One region of the Streptomyces sp. NPDC005574 genome, then DNA from elsewhere that is predicted to be linked to it. Evidence: predicted binding sites of a transcription regulator. Region 1 holds the regulator's gene; the other holds the start of a gene.
The links. The regulator HrcA, encoded in region 1, represses chaperone genes, less so after heat shock. The targets are predictions, from matches to a motif close to TTNGCACTCNGNNNNNCNGAGTGCNAA.
Positions count from the first base shown of each region.

Region 2: a site for HrcA is predicted at 3,599-3,625, ahead of groES (co-chaperone GroES). Genes of this name have one in related genera too.

Region 1 covers NZ_JBEXCW010000019.1:20,228-29,628, reverse strand. The annotation lists gene ABZT03_RS15480 (ATP-binding SpoIIE family protein phosphatase) at 1-983, shown strand, start outside; gene hemW (radical SAM family heme chaperone HemW) at 1,176-2,408, shown strand; gene ABZT03_RS15470 (DUF3097 domain-containing protein) at 2,466-3,329, opposite strand; gene ABZT03_RS15465 (MBL fold metallo-hydrolase) at 3,363-4,097, opposite strand; gene hrcA (heat-inducible transcriptional repressor HrcA) at 4,369-5,385, shown strand; gene dnaJ (molecular chaperone DnaJ) at 5,386-6,519, shown strand; gene ABZT03_RS15450 (nitronate monooxygenase) at 6,618-7,739, shown strand; gene ABZT03_RS15445 (16S rRNA (uracil(1498)-N(3))-methyltransferase) at 7,736-8,485, shown strand; gene ABZT03_RS15440 (VOC family protein) at 8,503-8,895, shown strand; gene ABZT03_RS15435 (hypothetical protein) at 9,018-9,401, shown strand, end outside.
Region 2 covers NZ_JBEXCW010000083.1:16,618-26,018, forward strand. The annotation lists gene ABZT03_RS34010 (MOSC domain-containing protein) at 1-285, shown strand, start outside; gene ABZT03_RS34015 (SDR family oxidoreductase) at 382-1,155, shown strand; gene groL (chaperonin GroEL) at 1,404-3,029, opposite strand; gene groES (co-chaperone GroES) at 3,145-3,453, opposite strand; gene ABZT03_RS34030 (polysaccharide deacetylase family protein) at 3,830-4,660, opposite strand; gene ABZT03_RS34035 (polysaccharide deacetylase family protein) at 4,657-5,586, opposite strand; gene ABZT03_RS34040 (methyltransferase domain-containing protein) at 5,689-6,879, shown strand; gene ABZT03_RS34045 (cell wall-binding repeat-containing protein) at 6,857-8,905, opposite strand; gene ABZT03_RS34050 (sigma-70 family RNA polymerase sigma factor) at 9,094-9,401, opposite strand, start outside.

The DNA.
Region 1 (9,401 bases):
CGCTCGGCCCGCACGGAACCCACGGCTCCGCGCTCGCCTACCGGCTCGTCGCCGGCGGCCGCCCGCTGGGCACCCTGGTCATCGGCCGGGCCGGCCTGCTGCGCTTCCCGGACGAGATCACCGGGCTGGTCGAGGACCTCGGCCGCCGGGTGGCGCTCGCCATCGGCGCGGCCCGCCAGTACGCCCGCCAGGCCACCATCAGTGCCGTACTGCAGCGCGGGCTGCTGCCCGGGGCGGTGGCGGAGATACCCGGGGTGCGCAGCGCCCTGGTCTACGAGCCCTGCGACATGGGCGGACCGAGCGGCGACTTCTACGACCTCTTCCCGGGCGGCGACGGCCGCTGGTGCTTCGCGCTCGGTGACGTCCAGGGCAAGGGCCCCGAGGCCGCGGTCGTCATCGGCCTGGCCCGGCCCTGGCTGCGGCTGCTGGCCCGGGAGGGCTACCGCGTCGCCGACGTCCTCGACCGCCTCAACCAGCTCCTCCTCGACGACGCGACGGAGGCCGCGGACGCGGCGGCCCGCGCGCTGGTGGCCGCGGGCGGCGGACCTGCGCTCCCCGGCGATGGCCCCCAGAACCGTTTCCTCTCCCTTCTCTACGGCGAGCTGGTCCCCTTCGACGGCGGGGTGCGCTGCACGCTCGCCTCCGCCGGGCACCCGCTGCCGCTGCTGCTCGGGTCGGGTGGCGAGGTCTGCACGGCCGCCCGGCCGCAGACCCTGCTCGGGGTGGTCGAGGACGAGACGTACGTCAGCGAGACCTTCGTGCTGCGGCCCGGCGACAGCCTGCTGTGCGTGACCGACGGTGTGACCGAACGCCGCTCCGGCTCCCGCCAGTTCGACGACGGCGACGGCCTCGCGGCGGCGCTCACCGGCTGCGTGGGGCTGAGCGCCCAGCTGATCGCGGAGCGCATCAAACACCTCGTGCACGACTTCGGCACGGGGCCACCGGAGGACGACCTCGCACTCCTGGTACTCCAGACGGAATGACACCGCGCCCGGCTCGGAGGTCCGCCGACCGGCCGACGCCCGCACGCCGGCGCGGGCGCGAGTGGCCGGACGGGGGCGGGGCCCTGCGACCGCGGGTGCCCGCCGTCGTCGTAGGGCGGTGGAACGGATGGGCGGCGGCCCCGGTCCCCGCCCCGACACGCCCACTCCCCCCGGTGCTGGACAATGGGGGGCATGCCTTCCGCTCTTCCCGACGGTGAGCCCGTTCCCGGTGACGGTGCGCTGCCCGCGTCCGCGCTCGCCGGGGCCGCCGACCGCCCTCTCGGGTTCTACCTGCACGTTCCCTACTGCGCGACCCGCTGCGGCTACTGCGACTTCAACACCTACACGGCGACCGAGCTGCGCGGCACGGGCGGGGTGCTCGCCTCCCGGGACAACTACGCGGACACCGTGATCGACGAGATCCGCCTGGCCCGCAAGGTCCTCGGTGACGACCCGCGCCCGGTCCGCACGGTCTTCGTCGGCGGCGGCACGCCCACCCTGCTGGCCGCGGGCGACCTCGTACGGATGCTGCGCTCGATCCGTGAGGAGTTCGGGCTGGCACAGGACGCGGAGGTGACGACGGAGGCGAACCCGGAGTCGGTCGACCCGGCGTATCTCGCGGCCCTGCGGCACGGCGGCTTCAACCGGATCTCCTTCGGCATGCAGAGCGCGCGGCAGCACGTCCTGAAGGTGCTGGACCGCACGCACACCCCGGGCCGCCCCGAGGCCTGCGTGGCGGAGGCCCGCGCGGCGGGCTTCGCGCACGTCAACCTCGACCTGATCTACGGCACCCCCGGCGAGTCCGACGACGACTGGCGGGCCTCGCTCGAGGCGGCGCTCGGCGCCGGTCCCGACCACGTCTCGGCGTACGCCCTGATCGTCGAGGAGGGCACTCAGCTGGCCCGCCGTATCCGCCGGGGCGAGGTGCCCATGACGGACGACGACGTGCACGCCGACCGCTACCTGATCGCCGAGGAACTGCTGTCGGCGGCGGGCTACGACTGGTACGAGGTGTCGAACTGGGCCACCTCGGACGCGGGCCGCTGCCTGCACAACGAGCTCTACTGGCGCGGCGCCGACTGGTGGGGCGCGGGCCCCGGAGCCCACAGCCACGTGGGCGGCGTGCGCTGGTGGAACGTGAAACACCCCGGGGCGTACGCGGCGGCGCTCGCGTCGGGGCGCTCACCCGGCGCCGGGCGGGAGATCCTCTCCGCGGAGGACCGCCGGGTGGAGCGGATCCTGCTGGAACTGCGGCTGCGGGAGGGCGTGCCCCTGTCGCTGCTGCGCGAGGCGGGGCTCGCCGCGGCGGGCCGGGCGCTGTCCGACGGACTCCTCCAGCGACGGCCCTACGACGAGGGAGCGGCGGTGCTCACCCTGCGGGGACGGCTGCTGGCGGACGCGGTGGTCAGGGACCTGGTCGACTGACCCGCGCCCTGCGGCCCGGCGCGGCCCCGCGTCTCCGTCAGGCGTCCGCCGTCACGGTCAGGCGTCCGCCGTCACGAAGTCGATGAGTTCTTCGACCCGGCCCAGCAGCTCCGGCTCCAGGTCCCGGTAGGAGTGGACCCGCGACAGGATGTGCTGCCAGGCCGCGCCCGTGTTCTCGGGCCAGCTCAGCGCCCGGCACACGCCCGTCTTCCAGTCCTGGCCGCGCGGGACGCGGGGCCAGGCCGCGATGCCGACGGCCGACGGCTTCACCGCCTCCCAGACGTCGATGTAGGGGTGGCCGACGACCAGCGCGTGGTCGCTGGTCACGGACGCGGCGATCCGGGACTCCTTGCTGCCCGGCACCAGGTGGTCCACCAGCACGCCGAGTCGGGCGTCGGGCCCCGGCGCGAACTCGGCCACGATGGCGGGCAGGTCGTCGACGCCCTCCAGGTACTCGACCACCACGCCCTCGATGCGCAGGTCGTCGCCCCACACCCGTTCGACCAGTTCGGCGTCGTGCCGGCCCTCGACGTAGATGCGCCCGGCGCGGGCCACGCGCGCGCGTGCGCCGGGGACGGCGACCGAACCGGACGCGGTGCGGGTGGGCCGTACCGGAGCCTGTCCGGTGGGCCGGACGAGCGTCACCGGGCGGCCCTCCAGCAGGAAGCCGCGCGGTTCCATGGGGAAGACGCGGTGCTTGCCGAAGCGGTCCTCCAGGGTGACCGTGCCGGCCTCGCAGCGGACCACCGCGCCGCAGAAGCCGGTGCCCGGCTCCTCCACCACGAGACCCGGCTCCGCCGCCACCTCGGGCACAGGCTTGGGCTTCTTCCACGGCGGGGTCAGGTCCGGAGAGTACAGACGGCGCTGCGGGCCCGGAGCGCCCTCGTTGGAGGGGCGGTGGCGGGAGACGGGTGGGAGCATTCGGATGACGATAGGAGAAGCGCCCGGGCGGCCCTACGAGGGTCCCCGCGACACGCCGAAGCGGGCCGCCAGGGCGTCCCGCTGCGCCCGTACGAACACCGCGTCCACCACGGCCCCGTGGCCCGGCACGTACAGGGCGTCCGCGCCGCCGAGGGCGAGCAGCCGGTCGAGGGCGGCGGGCCACCGGGCGGGTACGGCGTCCGGGCCGGCCTGCGGCTCACCGGACTCCTCGACCAGGTCGCCGCAGAACACCACCCGCGGGTCGCCCGGCACCACCACCGCCAGGTCGTGCGCGGTGTGGCCGGGACCCGCGTCCGCCAGCAGCACCTGCCTGCCGCCCAGGTCGAGGGTCCGCTCACCGCGCACGAGGTGCCCGGGCGGGGTGAGCGCGTCCGCGGCCTCGCCCGCCGTCCCTTCGCCCAGCCCGTTGCGCACCGCGTCCGCGCGCAGCTCCTCCCGGCCGGCCGGCCCGGTCACCGCGTCGAAGCCGGCCGCGCCGAACACCTCCACGTCCGGGAACGCCGCCGCCCCGAAGACGTGGTCGAAGTGGGGATGGGTGAGCGCGAGATGGGTCACATCCCGGCCGGCCAGCTCCTTCGCCCGCGCCCGCAGCAGCGCGCCCTCCGCGAGAGCGGACCCGGCGTCCACCAACAGGACCGCGTCCGCCCCGACGACCAGCCCGGCCGTGCAGTCCCAGCCCGGCAGCCTGCACCGCCCGACCCCGGCCGCCAGCCGCTCCCACCCGAGCTCTTCCCAAGTCACCGTCATACCGCGACGCTAGGCCGTGTCACACAGGTCGCGGCCGTCCCGCGGGCGAACGCCGGGACTTTTTCGACACGTTCCGGGCGGTGTCCGGCGGCTCTCGCCGGGCAGGTGACAGGAGTGGCCGGTCGTGAGCCGGGGTGCCGGCGGCGAGCGGTGCGACCGGCCTTGCCCGGGGTGCACCCCCCGGCCGTACACTGGGCGGGTCAGTGCTGGCACTCGGACGGACAGAGTGCCAGGAGCAGGGCCCGGGGGACGACGTCTGGAGGTGAGCGCGGTGCTGAGTGAACGCAGGCTCCGGGTGCTGCGCGCCATCGTCCAGGACTACGTGGGCACCGAGGAGCCGGTCGGTTCCAAGGCGCTCACCGAGCGGCACAGCCTCGGCGTCTCCCCGGCGACCGTGCGCAACGACATGGCGGCCCTGGAGGACGAGGGGTACATCGCCCAGCCGCACACCAGCGCCGGGCGCATCCCCACCGACAAGGGCTACCGGCTGTTCGTCGACAAGCTCGCGGGCGTGAAGCCGATGACCGCGCCCGAGCGGCGCGCCATCCAGAACTTCCTCGACGGCGCGGTCGACCTCGACGACGTCGTGGCGCGCACCGTGCGGCTGCTCGCCCAGCTCACCCGGCAGGTCGCCGTCGTGCAGTACCCCTCGCTGACCCGCTCGACGGTGCGGCACGTGGAACTGCTCGCGCTGGCCCCCGCGCGTCTGATGCTCGTGCTGATCACGGACACGGGCCGGGTCGAGCAGCGGATGGTGGACGCACCCGCGCCCTTCGGGGAGGCGTCGCTCGCGGATCTGCGGGCCCGGCTCAACAGCCGGGTCGCCGGCCGCCGCTTCAGCGACGTCCCGCGCCTCGTGGAGGACCTGCCGGAGGCGTTCGACATCGAGGACCGCGGTACGGTCACCACGGTGCTCTCCACCCTCCTGGAGACGCTTGTCGAGGAGAACGAGGAGCGGCTGATGATCGGCGGCACCGCCAATCTGACCCGCTTCGGACATGACTTCCCCCTCACCATCCGGCCGGTGCTGGAGGCACTGGAGGAGCAGGTCGTGCTTCTCAAGTTGCTGGGTGAGGCGGGGGATTCGGGCATGACCGTACGCATCGGTCACGAGAACGCCTATGAGGGACTCAACTCCACTTCTGTGGTGTCGGTCGGTTACGGTTCGGGCGGCGAGGCAGTAGCCAAGCTCGGCGTGGTCGGACCGACCCGCATGGATTACCCGGGAACGATGGGAGCGGTACGCGCAGTGGCACGGTACGTCGGACAGATCCTGGCGGAGTCGTAAGTGGCCACGGACTACTACGCCGTTCTCGGCGTGCGCCGCGACGCGTCGCAGGAAGAGATCAAGAAGGCCTTCCGGCGGCTCGCGCGCGAGCTGCACCCGGACGTCAATCCGGACCCGAAGACCCAGGAGCGGTTCAAGGAGATCAACGCCGCCTACGAGGTGTTGTCGGACCCGCAGAAGAAGCAGGTCTACGACCTCGGCGGCGACCCGCTCTCGCAGGCCGGCGGCGGCGCGGGCGGCTTCGGGGCCGGCGGCTTCGGGAACTTCTCGGACATCATGGACGCGTTCTTCGGTACGGCGTCGCAGCGGGGCCCGCGCTCACGCACCCGGCGCGGCCAGGACGCGATGATCCGGCTGGAGATCGAGCTCGACGAGGCGGCCTTCGGCACCACGAAGGACATCCAGGTCGACACGGCGATCGTCTGCACCACCTGCAACGGTGAGGGCGCGGCGCCGGGCACCTCCGCCCAGACGTGCGACATGTGCCGCGGACGCGGTGAGGTGTCGCAGGTCACTCGGTCCTTCCTCGGCCAGGTCATGACCTCGCGGCCGTGCCCGCAGTGCCAGGGTTTCGGCACCGTGGTCCCCACCCCGTGCCCGGAGTGCGCGGGCGACGGACGGGTGCGCTCGCGCCGGACGCTGACCGTGAAGATCCCCGCCGGTGTCGACAACGGCACCCGCATCCAGCTCGCGGGCGAGGGCGAGGTCGGCCCCGGCGGCGGTCCCGCCGGCGACCTCTACGTCGAGATCCACGAGTTGCCGCACTCCACCTTCCAGCGGCGCGGCGACGACCTGCACTGCACGGTCACCATCCCGATGACGGCGGCCTCCCTCGGCACCAAGGTGCCGCTGGAGACCCTCGACGGGATGGAGGAGGTCGACATCCGTCCGGGCACCCAGTCCGGCCAGTCGATCCCGCTGCACGCCCGGGGTATCACGCACCTGCGGGGCGGCGGCCGCGGCGACCTGATCGTGCACGTCGAGGTCATGACCCCGAGCAAGCTGGACCCGGAGCAGGAGCGACTGCTGCGGGAGCTCGCCAAGCTGCGCGGCGAGGAGCGGCCCACCGGGCAGTTCCAGCCCGGTCAGCAGGGGCTGTTCTCCCGGCTCAAGGACGCCTTCAACGGGCGGTGACGGGCGCTGGGTGAGACCCTCCGCCCGGCGCCGCCGACGGCCCGTGCCGGGCGGCCGGCGGATTCGGACTTGTCCGGCGGGCGTGACAACATGCCGTCATGTCCACCGCACTGACCGATCTCTGCCCCCATCCGATCGTGCAGGCTCCCATGGCGGGCGGCGTCTCCGTCCCGCAGCTCGCCGCCGCCGTGTCCGAGGCGGGCGGGCTGGGCTTCCTGGCCGCCGGGTACAAGACGGCGGACGGGATGTACCAGGACATCAAGCAGGTGCGGGGGCTCACCGGCCGGCCGTTCGGCGTGAACCTCTTCATGCCGCAGCCGGAGTCCCGGGCCGGCGCGGGCGGCCCGGCCGGCACCGCGCCCCCCGCGCCGGCGACCGTGGACGTCTACGCCCACCAGCTGGCCGGCGAGGCCACCTGGTACGACACCGAGCTCGGCGACCCCGACAGCGGCCGCGACGACGGCTACGACGCCAAACTCGCCGTACTGCTGGACAACCCGGTGCCGGCGGTCTCCTTCCACTTCGGCGTGCCCGGCCCCGACACCCTGGAGGCCCTGCGCCGCGCCGGCACCCTGACCCTGGCCACCGCGACCACCGTGGAGGAGGCCCTCGCCGTGCAGCGGGCGGGCGCCGACGCGGTGATAGCGCAGGGCGTGGAGGCGGGCGGCCACCAGGGCACCCACCGCGACGACCCGGAGGCCGACGGCTCCGGCATCGGACTGCTGTCGCTGGTCGCCCAGGTGAGCGAGAGCGTGGACCTGCCGGTCGTCGCCGCCGGCGGCATCATGCGCGGCAGCCAGATCGCCGCCGTGCTCGCCGCGGGCGCCCACGCGGCCCAGCTCGGCACGGCCTTCCTCGCCACCCCCGAGTCCGGCGCGCACGCCGTGCACAAGCAGGCGCTGACCAACCCGCTGTTCGTGCGCACCGAGCTGACCCGCGCTTTCTCCGGCCGGCCGGCCCGCGGCCTGGTCAACCGGTTCATGCGCGAGCACGGCCCGTACGCGCCCGCCGCCTATCCCGAGATCCACCACCTGACCTCCCCGCTGCGCAAGGCGGCCGCCAAGGCCGGTGACGCGCAGGGCATGGCGCTGTGGGCCGGGCAGGGCCACCGGATGGCCCGCGAGCTGCCCGCCGGGCGGCTCGTCGAGGTGCTGGCCGCCGAACTCGACGCCGCCAGGACAGCGTTGTCGGTGTTCCCGGCCGAGGGCACGGACCGATGACCGCCCCGGTGTTCGTGGTCGAGGCCCTCCCGCCGGGAGACGGCGGACCGTACGTCCTCGACGGCCCCGAGGGACGGCACGCCGTGTCCGTGAAGCGGCTGCGCGCGGGGGAGGCCGTCGTCCTCACCGACGGCGCCGGCCGGTGGGCCGAGGGCGAGGTGACCGCCGCCGAGGGCAAGGACCGGCTGGTCCTGCGGCTGACCGGCGTGCGGGAGGAGCCCGCGCCGCGGCCCCGGATCACCGTCGTCCAGGCGCTGCCCAAGGGGGACCGGGGCGAGCTGGCCGTGGAGACGATGACCGAGACCGGCGTCGACGCGATCGTGCCGTGGGCCGCCTCCCGCTGCGTCACCCAGTGGCGGGGCGAACGCGGGCTGAAGGCCCTCGCCAAGTGGCGGGCCACCGCGCGGGAGGCCGGCAAGCAGTCCCGCCGGGTCCGCTTCCCCGAGGTCGCGGACGCCTCGACGAGCAAGCAGGTGGCGGCACTTCTCGCCACGGCCGACCTCGCCGCCGTACTGCACGAGGACCGCGACTACGGCAGCGAGCCGCTCGCGACGGCCGAACTGCCCGCCACGGGCGAGATCGTGCTGGTCGTCGGGCCCGAGGGCGGTGTCTCGCCCGAGGAACTGGCACTGTTCGAGCAGGCCGGCGCGAAGGCGTACCGGCTCGGCCCCTCCGTGCTGCGCACCTCGACCGCCGGCACGGCGGCCACCGCCCTGCTCCTCGGCCGCACCGGCCGCTGGTCCTGACCCCCGGAGAGCCGATCGTGGAACTCGCCCAAGTACGCCTGCTCGTCACCGACTTCCCCGCCTGCTACCGCTTCTACGCCGAAGTCCTCGGCCTGCGGCCGCAGTCGGGGGCCGCGGACGGGCCGTACGAGAAGTTCAGCCCCGCGGCCGGCTCGGCGGGCATCGCGCTGCAGGACCGGGCGATGATGGCCGAGGTGCTGGGCGAACTCGGCGACGCGGCGAGCGGCCACCGCTCCCTGGTCGTGCTGCGCGTCGACGACCTCGACGGCTACTGCGCGGACCTCGCGACCCGTGGCGCGACCCTGCTGCACGGCCCGGACCACATGACGGACCGGATGCGCGTCGCCCACCTCAAGGACCCCGAGGGCAACCTCGTGGAACTCCAGGAGTGGCTGCTGCTGCGCGGCTGACAGCGGGGCGCACGCGGGCGCGTGAGTGGCCGTATGCGCCCTTCCGCGACGGCGGGGTCGGTGGCAGGCTGCCTTCCATGGGGGCTTTGAGACGCAACTGGCGTCGGCCGCGGGGCCGACGGATGGCAGCGGCGGCCGTGTTCGCGGTCGTCGCGGTGGGCGGCGCGGCCGCCTGCGACCCGAACGGACTGAGCTCCGCGAGCGTGGCGTTCACCACCGACCAGACCGCGACCAAGCGGCTGGAGCGGCAGAACGTCGACGTCCGCTGGCTCACCTGCACCGCCTCCTACGACGGCCACGCGTCGGCCTCCACCGCGCCCTCGGCGACCGAGCGGACCGTCGCGAGCGTCGACTGCAAGGGCGAGACCGGCGACGGGCAGGACATCACCGTCACCGGCAAGGTCACCCACGCCGTCAACGGCGCCTGCGTGCGCGGCGATCTGACCGCCAAGGTGGGCGGCAGGGTGCGCTTCCACGTCGACGGGCTCGGCAACTGCGACGCCACG
Region 2 (9,401 bases), on a different contig from region 1:
TGCCGCACCTTCCAGGGCCACCTGGGCGAGCGCGGCTGGGTGAAGCGGTTCACGCGCAAGGGTGCGCCGGGCGCCTACCTGCGGGTGGTGGAGCCCGGTGAGATCCGCGCCGGGGACCCGGTGGAGGTCGTGCACCTCCCGGACCACGACGTGACCGTGGCGATGGAGTTCCGGGCCACCACCACAGAGCGTGACCTGCTGCCCCGGCTGCTCGCGGCGGGCGCCGCGCTGCACCCCGAGGCGCTGCGGGCGGCGCGGGCGTATGTGGAGAAGTACGGGTCCTGACCGGGCCCGGCGGGACGCCTTGCGGCCGGGACCCGGTGTCGGGGAGGCCCTGTGCGGTGATCGGACGTGATCGGTCCGGGTCACTAACCTTGCGCCATGACAACGGCATTGATTACGGGATCGACCGCGGGCATCGGTGCGGCGTTCGCGCGGCGGCTCGCGGCTGACGGGCACGACCTCGTCCTGGTGGCACGGGACACCGAGCGGCTGGGCCGGCAGGCGACCGAACTGCACGACCTGCACGGCATCGAGGCACAGGTGCTGACGGCCGACCTGGCGACGGACGACGGCGTCGAGACGGTGGCGGCACGGCTCACCGACCGCAAGAACCCGGTCGACCTGCTGGTCAACAACGCCGGCTTCGGCAACAAGGGCCGCTACCTCGACGTGTCGATGGCCGACGAGCTCCGGATGCTGAAGGTGCACTGCGAGGCGGTGCTGCGGCTGACGTCGGCGGCGGCCGAGGCGATGCGCGAGCGGGGCCGGGGCGGCGTCGTCAACGTGGCCTCCGTCGCCGCGTTCCTGCCGCGCGGGACCTACGGCGCGTCCAAGGCGTGGGTCGTGCAGTTCACCCAGGGCGCGGCACGTGACCTGGCCGGCAGCGGGGTGCGGCTGATGGCGCTGTGCCCCGGCTTCGTGCGCACGGAGTTCCACGAGCGGGCCGGGATGGGCACGGACAACATCCCCGGCTGGATGTGGCTCGACGCCGACAAACTGGTCGCGGCGGCGCTCGCGGACCTGGCCCGGGGGAAGTCGTTGTCGATCCCGGACCCGCGCTACAAGGCGCTGATGGGCCTGGTGAAGGTGGCGCCGAGAGGGCTGCTCGGGGGCATCAGCTCACGCACCGGGCGCAGGTACGGGCCGCAGTAGGGCCGTGACGGGAAGGGGGGGGACGGACCGGAGACCGGGCAGGCCGCCGGAGTCCGGCGCCGGGTGCGTTCCGGTCGTGGTCCGTGGTCCGTCGTACGGCTGCGGTGCGGGCCTCGCGGCGTCGGGCGCCGGGAGCCGGTGCCACGGAAGTCGGTGGCACGGAAGTCGGTGGCACGGGAGTCGGTGGCACGGGAGAAGCCCCCGTTCCGCGAGTGCGGGGCGGGGGCTTCTCTCGGGTGGTGCCTGCGTCAGTGGGAGTGGCCGTGGCCGTGACCACCGGCGGCCGGCTCCTCTTCTTCCTTCTTCTCGACGACCAGGGTCTCGGTCGTGAGCAGGAGGGAGGCGATGGAGGCGGCGTTCTCCAGGGCGGAGCGGGTGACCTTGACCGGGTCGATGACGCCGGCCTTGACCAGGTCGCCGTACTCGCCGGTGGCGGCGTTGAAGCCCTGGCCCTTGTCGAGCTCGGCGACCTTGGAGGTGATGACGTAACCCTCCAGGCCGGCGTTCTCGGCGATCCAGCGCAGCGGCTCGACGGCGGCGCGGCGGACTACCGCCACACCCGTGGCCTCGTCGCCGGTCTTGCCGAGGTTGTCGTCGAGGATCTTCACGGCGTGGACGAGCGCGGAGCCACCGCCGGAGACGATGCCCTCCTCGACCGCGGCGCGGGTCGCCGAGATGGCGTCCTCGAGACGGTGCTTCTTCTCCTTCAGCTCCACCTCGGTGGCGGCGCCGACCTTGATCACGCACACGCCGCCGGCCAGCTTCGCGAGGCGCTCCTGGAGCTTCTCGCGGTCCCAGTCGGAGTCCGTGCTCTCGATCTCGGCCTTGATCTGGTTGACCCGGCCGTGGACTTCCTCGGTCTTGCCGGCACCGTCGACGATCGTGGTGTCGTCCTTGGTGATCGTGACGCGGCGGGCGGAGCCCAGCACGTCCAGGCCGACCTGGTCGAGCTTGAGGCCGACCTCCTCGGCCACGACCGTGGCGCCGGTGAGGATCGAGATGTCCTGCAGCATGGCCTTGCGGCGGTCACCGAAGCCCGGAGCCTTGACGGCGACCGCGTTGAAGGTGCCGCGGATCTTGTTCACGACGAGGGTGGAGAGTGCCTCGCCCTCGACGTCCTCGGCGATGATCAGCAGCGGCTTGGAGGCGTTGGTCTGGATGACCTTCTCCAGCAGCGGCAGCAGGTCCTGGATGGAGGAGATCTTGCCCTGCGTGATCAGGATGTACGGGTCGTCGAGGACGGCCTCCATACGCTCCTGGTCCGTCACGAAGTAGGGGGACAGGTAGCCCTTGTCGAAGGCCATGCCCTCGGTGAAGTCCAGCTCCAGGCCGAAGGTGTTGGACTCCTCGACGGTGATGACACCGTCCTTGCCGACCTTGTCCATCGCCTCGGCGATGAGCTCGCCGACCTGCGAGTCCTGGGCGGACAGCCCGGCCACGGCGGCGATGTCGGACTTCTCGTCGATGGGGCGCGCCGTGGCGAGCAGCTCGTCGGAGACGGCCTTGACCGCCGCGTCGATGCCCTTCTTCAGCAGCGCCGGGGAGGCACCCGCGGCAACGTTCTTCAGGCCCTCACGCACGAGCGCCTGGGCCAGCACGGTGGCGGTGGTGGTGCCGTCACCCGCGATGTCGTTGGTCTTGGTCGCCACCTCCTTCACCAGCTGCGCGCCGAGGTTCTCGTACGGGTCCTCGAGCTCGACCTCGCGGGCGATGGTGACGCCGTCGTTGGTGATGGTGGGGGCGCCGAACTTCTTGTCGATGACGACGTTGCGGCCCTTGGGGCCGATCGTCACCTTGACCGTGTCGGCAAGCTTGTTGACGCCGCGCTCGAGGGCGCGACGGGCGTCCTCGTCGAACTTCAGGATCTTCGCCATGGGAGCGTGAGCCCTCTCGGAAATCTAGGTGAAATGAGATGCGCCCCCGACGCCCGGCTCATGAGTGATCGCGGGGGCCAGGGGCGCAGCTCAATGCAGTGTGCTTCGAAGCGAACTACTTCTCGATGATCGCGAGGACGTCGCGAGCGGAGAGGACGAGGTACTCCTCGCCGTTGTACTTCACTTCGGTGCCGCCGTACTTGCTGTACAGCACGATGTCGCCGGTCTTCACGTCGAGCGGCAGGCGCTCGCCGTTCTCGAAGCGGCCCGGACCCACGGCAAGGACGACGCCCTCCTGGGGCTTCTCCTTGGCTGTGTCCGGGATGACCAGGCCAGAGGCGGTGGTCTGCTCGGCGTCGAGCGGCTGGACCACAATGCGGTCCTCGAGCGGCTTGATGGCAACCTTGGAGCTGGTGGTCGTCACGATCCGACCTCCCCCTTCGGAGATCTCACGGGGCTAACTGTCTGGGGTGGCGACCAGGTCGATCCGTCGTCGCGGGTGCCGGACCTGCCTGTCGCTGGTTGGCACTCTCCAGGGGGGAGTGCCAGGTCCGAGACTATGACCGGGATTAGCACTCGGTCAAGCGGAGTGCCAATTGCCGGCGGCGCGTGGCGTCGGTTTCTCGTGGGCGCGCGCCCCCTGGTGCCCCCTGTTCGGGTGTGCGTCGGTCGGGGGGCTGCCGCCCCCAGGCCCCCTCTTCGGCCCTCCGGGCCTCGCCTTCGGCCCCCCATGCCTCGTCCTCAAGCCGGACGGGCTGGATGGCCCGGACCAGTCACCAGGCATCAGGACCAGTCACCACTTACAGGTAGTCCTCCAGGCGGGCGACCGTCAGGCCCCGCTGCTGTGTCTCCCGCAGCAGGCGGGTGGTGCGGGCTCTGAGGCTGAGGTCCGTCGACTCGCCCGAGGCGACCGAGACGATGTCACCGGGCTGGAGGCGGGGCTCGCCCCGGGTGTACGTCAGGTCGCCGCCGCCCTCCACCGAGGCGCGCCAGCGGACGACCGCCGAGAGGCCGCAGTCGGCGGCGGCGCGCAGGGTGGTCGTGTCGTACGTGCCGTAGGGGGGCCGGAAGAAGCGGGGGCGGACGCCGAAGCGGGACTTCAGCTTGTCCTGCTGGCCGCAGATCTCGGCGCGCTGGCCGGCGTACGGCAGGCCGCGCAGGGCGGAGTGGTCGAGGGTGTGGTTCTGGACGGTCGCGCCGACCGCCTGGAGCCGCGCGAAGTGGCCGTAGCCCGGACCGACGACGCTGTCGGTGAGGAACAGGCTGACGGGGAGCCGCAGTTCACGCACCATGTCGACGAACCTCGGGTCCTGCTCGGCGCCGTCGTCGTAGGTGAGGAAGACGACCCGGTCGCGGGTGCGCACCCGGTCCACCACGGGCGGCAGGCCGGGGCCCGCCGTGCGGGCGGCGGGCAGCCGGGCGGGCACCCGGGGCGCGGGCGGCAGCGGGACCGCGAGGCCCCAGCGGCGGTACGCGGGCTCCCCCGGCGTGGCCGGTTCCCTCCGTACCCGCTGGGCCGCCTTCTTGCCGAGCCGCTCGATGGGATCGACGGACTGGGCGCAGCCGGCGAGCAGCGCCACCCCCAGCAGCCCGGCGGTCAGCGCGTGCCACGCCTGCCTGTGCCGGCTCACAGGTAGTCCTCCAGCCGGGCCACCGCGTAGCCCTTGGCGGTGACCTTGTCGAGGAAGCGGCGGACCATGTCGGGCATCGTGCCCTTCCAGTCGCGGGGGCCGCGGAAGTGGCTGAGGACGATGTCACCGGGGTGCAGGTCCTGGTCCCACTCGCGGTACTCCCAGTGGTCGACGAAGACCTCCTCGTCCCAGAGTGGGGCGTAGCGGATGCCGCAGGACCGGGCTGCGCGCAGGGTGTCGGCGTCGTAGTTGCCGTAGGGCGGGCGGAAGAGGGCCGGGCGCCTGCCGTACTGCTGCTCGATCACGTCCTGCATGCCGCAGATCTCGTGCTTCTGGCGGGCGTAGGACAGGGCCGGCAGGTAGAGGTGGTGCAGGGTGTGGTTGTTCAGGGTCACCCCCGAGCGCTGCATGCGGCCGAAGTAGCCGTAGTCCTTCCTGATCAGGAAGTCGCTGAGGAAGGCGGTGTACGGGATCTTCAGCTCGCTCGTCATGCGCAGGAACGCCGGGTCCTTCTCGGCGCCGTCGTCGAGGGTGAGGAAGACGACCTTCTGCCGGGTGGGGACGGTGGTGAAGACCGGGGGGAGGCGCAGGTCCTCGTGGTCGCGCACCTCGAAGCCCTTGCGGGTGGTGATCACCGGTTTCTCGGCGGGCGGCGCGGGGGCCGTGAGCGGGACCCGCGCCAGGCCCCAGCGCCTCGCGGCGGCGACCCGGGCGGCGTGCGCGGCGCTCAGCCGCTCGGCGTAGCCCTGGAGGGCGCGGGCCTGGGGCGCGTGCAGGGGCGGCTGTCCGTGCGCGGGCCGCACCCGGGGCGGGCCTCCCTGCGCGCAGCTCGCGGCGAGGGCGGTGACGGCGAGCACGGCGACCGTGCCGCGCACCCGGGATCGCAGAGCGGGCCGATTTTTGTAGTTTTGTCCTACTACTCGCATGGGACCGGATCTTCGCAGGTCAACACCCCCGCCCCCGTCCGACACCCCGGCTCGGGCGAGGGCCGGAGGCGGACCGTCCACCGACTGGCCCACAATGACCCGGTGAACGACCTCGACGCCCTCCGCACCCCCGAAGGCCGCGCCCTCCTCGACGAGGTGCGCGGCACCGATCCGGCGCGCGAACTCACCGTCGCCACCCGGCTGCGCCGCGAGCACCCCGCCGAGCTGGTGTCGGCGGCGCTCGGACAGGCGCGGCTGCGGCAGCGGGCGGCGGTGAAGTTCGGTGCCGAGGACGCGGAACGGATGTTCTTCACGCCGAACGGCGTCGAACAGTCCACCCGGACCAGCGTCGCCACCTACCGCGCCGACCGTCTCAAGGCGCTCGGCGTCACCTCCGTCGCCGACCTGTGCTGCGGCATCGGCGGGGACGCGATCGCGCTGGCCCGCGCCGGCATCCGGGTCCTCGCCGTGGACCGGGACCCGCTGACGGCGGCGACGGCGCGCGCGAACGCGGAGGCACTCGGGCTCACCGACCTGATCGAGGTGCTGGAGGCGGACGTCACCGAGGTGGACACGGCCGGCTGGGACGCCGTGTTCGTGGACCCCGGCCGGCGTGGCGGCCGGGGCCGGATCTTCGACCCGGAGGGGTACTCACCGCCGCTGTCCTGGGCGGTTCAGGCGGCCCGTGGGGCGCCGCACGCCGCCCTGAAGATCGCTCCCGGTATCCCGCACGAGGCGGTCCCGGCCGAGGCCGAGGCCGAGTGGATCTCCGACGGCGGGGACGTGAAGGAGGCGGTGCTGTGGTTCGGCACCGAGCCCGGCGCGGTGCGCGCGACCCTGCTGCCGGGACCCCGCGCGCTGCTCTCCGCCGGACTGCCCGATCCCGCCGTACGACCGGTGGGGCGCTACCTCTACGAGCCGGACGGCGCCGTCATCCGGTCCCATCTGGTGGCCGAGGTGGCGCGGCAACTCGACGGGGGCCTGGTCGACGAGACCATCGCGTACGTCACCGCCGACGAACTGCGGCCGACGCCGTACGCCACCGCGTACGAGATCACCGATCAACTGCCCTTCAGCGTCAAGAAGTTGAAGGCGCTGCTGCGGGAGCGGGAGGTCGGGGTGCTGACCGTGAAGAAGCGGGGGTCGGCGGTCGAACCGGAGGAACTGCGCAGGAAGGTCAAGCCGCGGGGGCGCAACGCGGCGACCGTGTTCCTGACCCGCGTCGCGGGCGCGCCGACCATGCTGGTGGGCGCGCCCGCGACCGCGTCCGCTACTGGCGGTGCGCCGTCCTGAGCGAGCCCAGGTGCGGCTCGGCGGCCACCGGACCGGACGTGACCGCGGTCGCCGGAGCGGCGCCGCCGTCCGCGCCCCGGGACAGCGCCTGCGCGCTCGTCACCGGAACGCCGTTGTAGTACGGCCGGTAGACGACCTGGCCGGAGCTCGCGCTGATCGAGGCGCCGGCCGTGTTCAGCGCGCCCGTGGTGACCGAGGCGGTGGGGCCGAACGCGATCACGGCCTGGGTGCCCGCGGACTCGCGCAGCAGGTAGCTCTTGACCTCACTCGACAGAGCCGGCCGCGAGGTCCACAGGATCGGGCCGTAGATGTTCATCGCCGAACCCGCGGAGACGCCGTCGCGCCACGAGCCGGTGTACGCGAGGGTCGCCTGGCCGGGCGTCGTCCACCAGAACTTGGCGACGGCCACCGACAGGCCCGCGTCGGTGCTCGCGGTGACCGGGTAGTAGTAGTACGTCGACGGCCAGCGGGAGAACGACGTGTGGGTCAGCGCGTACTTCGCGTCGGAACCGACCGCGATGACCATGGTCTTGGACGGGTTGAGGCCGTTGAGGTACGACTTCACCGACGCCGTCAGCTTCCGGCCGTTGGTGAGGACCAGGCCGCCCGTGCTGCTCGTCCCCTCGGCGCCGGCCGCCGCGGCGGCCGGCAGGGCCGCCTTGTAGTCGGTGCCGCTGGCCAGGAACACGTATTCGGGGCTGGTGCTCACGGACTTGGCCACCGCGACGGAGGTCGCGTAGCGGTCCGTGCCGGACAGCCGCTTGGGCACGTAGCCGAGGGCCTTCAGCTGCGTGGAGACGTGCGTGGAGACGATGGACGCGCCGCCCACGAGGTAGACGTTGGCGCCCTTCTTGAGCATGCGCTTCAGCTCGTTCTTCACCGCGGTCGACAGACCCGACTTCGGGGTCATCAGCACCGGGCCCCGCTTCTTGCCGGCCAGCGCGGGCGCGGTCAGCGAGTACGCGGCGTCGTCCCGGTCGACCAGCACCGCGGACTTGGCGTTCAGCAGGCCGGGCTGGCTGTGGCCCAGCGTGTTCCAGCTCCAGCGGGAGGAGGCGATGTCGGTGGCGTAGCTGTCGGCGCCCCAGACCCGGGCGGCGCTGTTCTTGCGCAGCGGCTGCCAGCTGGGGTTGTCACTGAAGAACTCCCCCTGGGTGTCCGCGACCTTGGTCAGCTCGCCGGTGGCCACGTCGGCGTACTCGATGGTGTGCACGTCGCCGCTGCCCGACCCGGTGTGGGCGTCGAAGACGATCCGGGTGCCGGTCGGCGACCAGGACGGGTTGGCGTACCGACGCGGGCCCGTGGTCAGCTGCTTGACGCCGGTGCCGTCGGCGTTCGCCGTGAACACCTGGTCGTTGCCGTCGGCGTCCTTGCGGACGAAGGACAGCCTGGTGCCGTCGGGCGACCAGTCCGGCTGCTCCGCGTCGGCCAGGACCCGCTTGACCTTCTTCGTCGTCGCGTCGTAGGTGTACACGCCGGCGTTGTCGTAGCAGCCGTAGTGGACGTTGCGCTGGAAGGCGACCAGTCCCGACGGGCTGACGGTCGGGTGGGTGTCGCAGACCGTGTCGGGTTCCAGGGCGTCGGTGAGCAGCGGCCGGGCCGCCCACGAGCCGTCCGAGGGGCCGTAGACGAGCTGGCCGGCGGTGGAGAAGACGACGTACCGGCCGTCCCAGCCGTAGGCCAGGTCCTCGTACGCGCCGCTGGCGCGCACGCCCTCGGCCCAGGGCAGGGTGATCTTCGAGGAGCCGCCGGGACGGAAGCTGCGGATCTGGCCCGCGCTGGAGATCAGCCGGCTGCCGTCCGGCGCCCAGGCGGCGTGGTCGCCGCCCACGTTCGGGATCGCGGTGGCCTTGCCGGTCGCCGGGTCGATCAGCGTGCCGCCGTCGACGAGGATCCTGCCCTCGGTGCCGGGCCAGGACCCGGCGTCGTCGGCGACGGCACCCGGAGCGGTGGCCAGGGTGCCCACCGCGGCGAGCACCGCCGCGGTCGCGAGCGCCGCGGCACGGCGGCGCGTGAAGAGTCTCAAAACTCGATCCCCCCAGGATCAGTGAATCGCTGGATCACGTGACGTGACCTCGGAAGTGCCGCGCGCGGGCCGGGTCGGCACGTTCCCCCCGTCGACCTCACAGCCGTACCACAGCGGCCGGATCACTGTAGTGCCCAACGAGCCACTGTGGGAACAGAGTTACGAGTGAACAACTGACCGATCGCGGGTCACGGACCGCACTCCGCCGCCCGGGCCAGCAGCAACTCCCGCTCCCGTACGTTGCGCGCGAGACCCGCGGCCCGGACGAACTCCTCGCGGGCCTCGCCCCCGCGCCCGAGCCGGGCCAGCAGGTCGCCCCGCACACTCGGCAGCAAGTGGTACTCACGCAGGGCCGGTTCGGCCGTCAGGGCGTCCACGATCTCCAGCGCCGGGGCGGGTCCGTGCGCCATCGACACGGCGACGGCGCGGTTCAGCTCGACCACCGGGGACGGGGCGCGGGCCGCGAGCAGGGCGTAGAGGGTGGCGATCCTCGGCC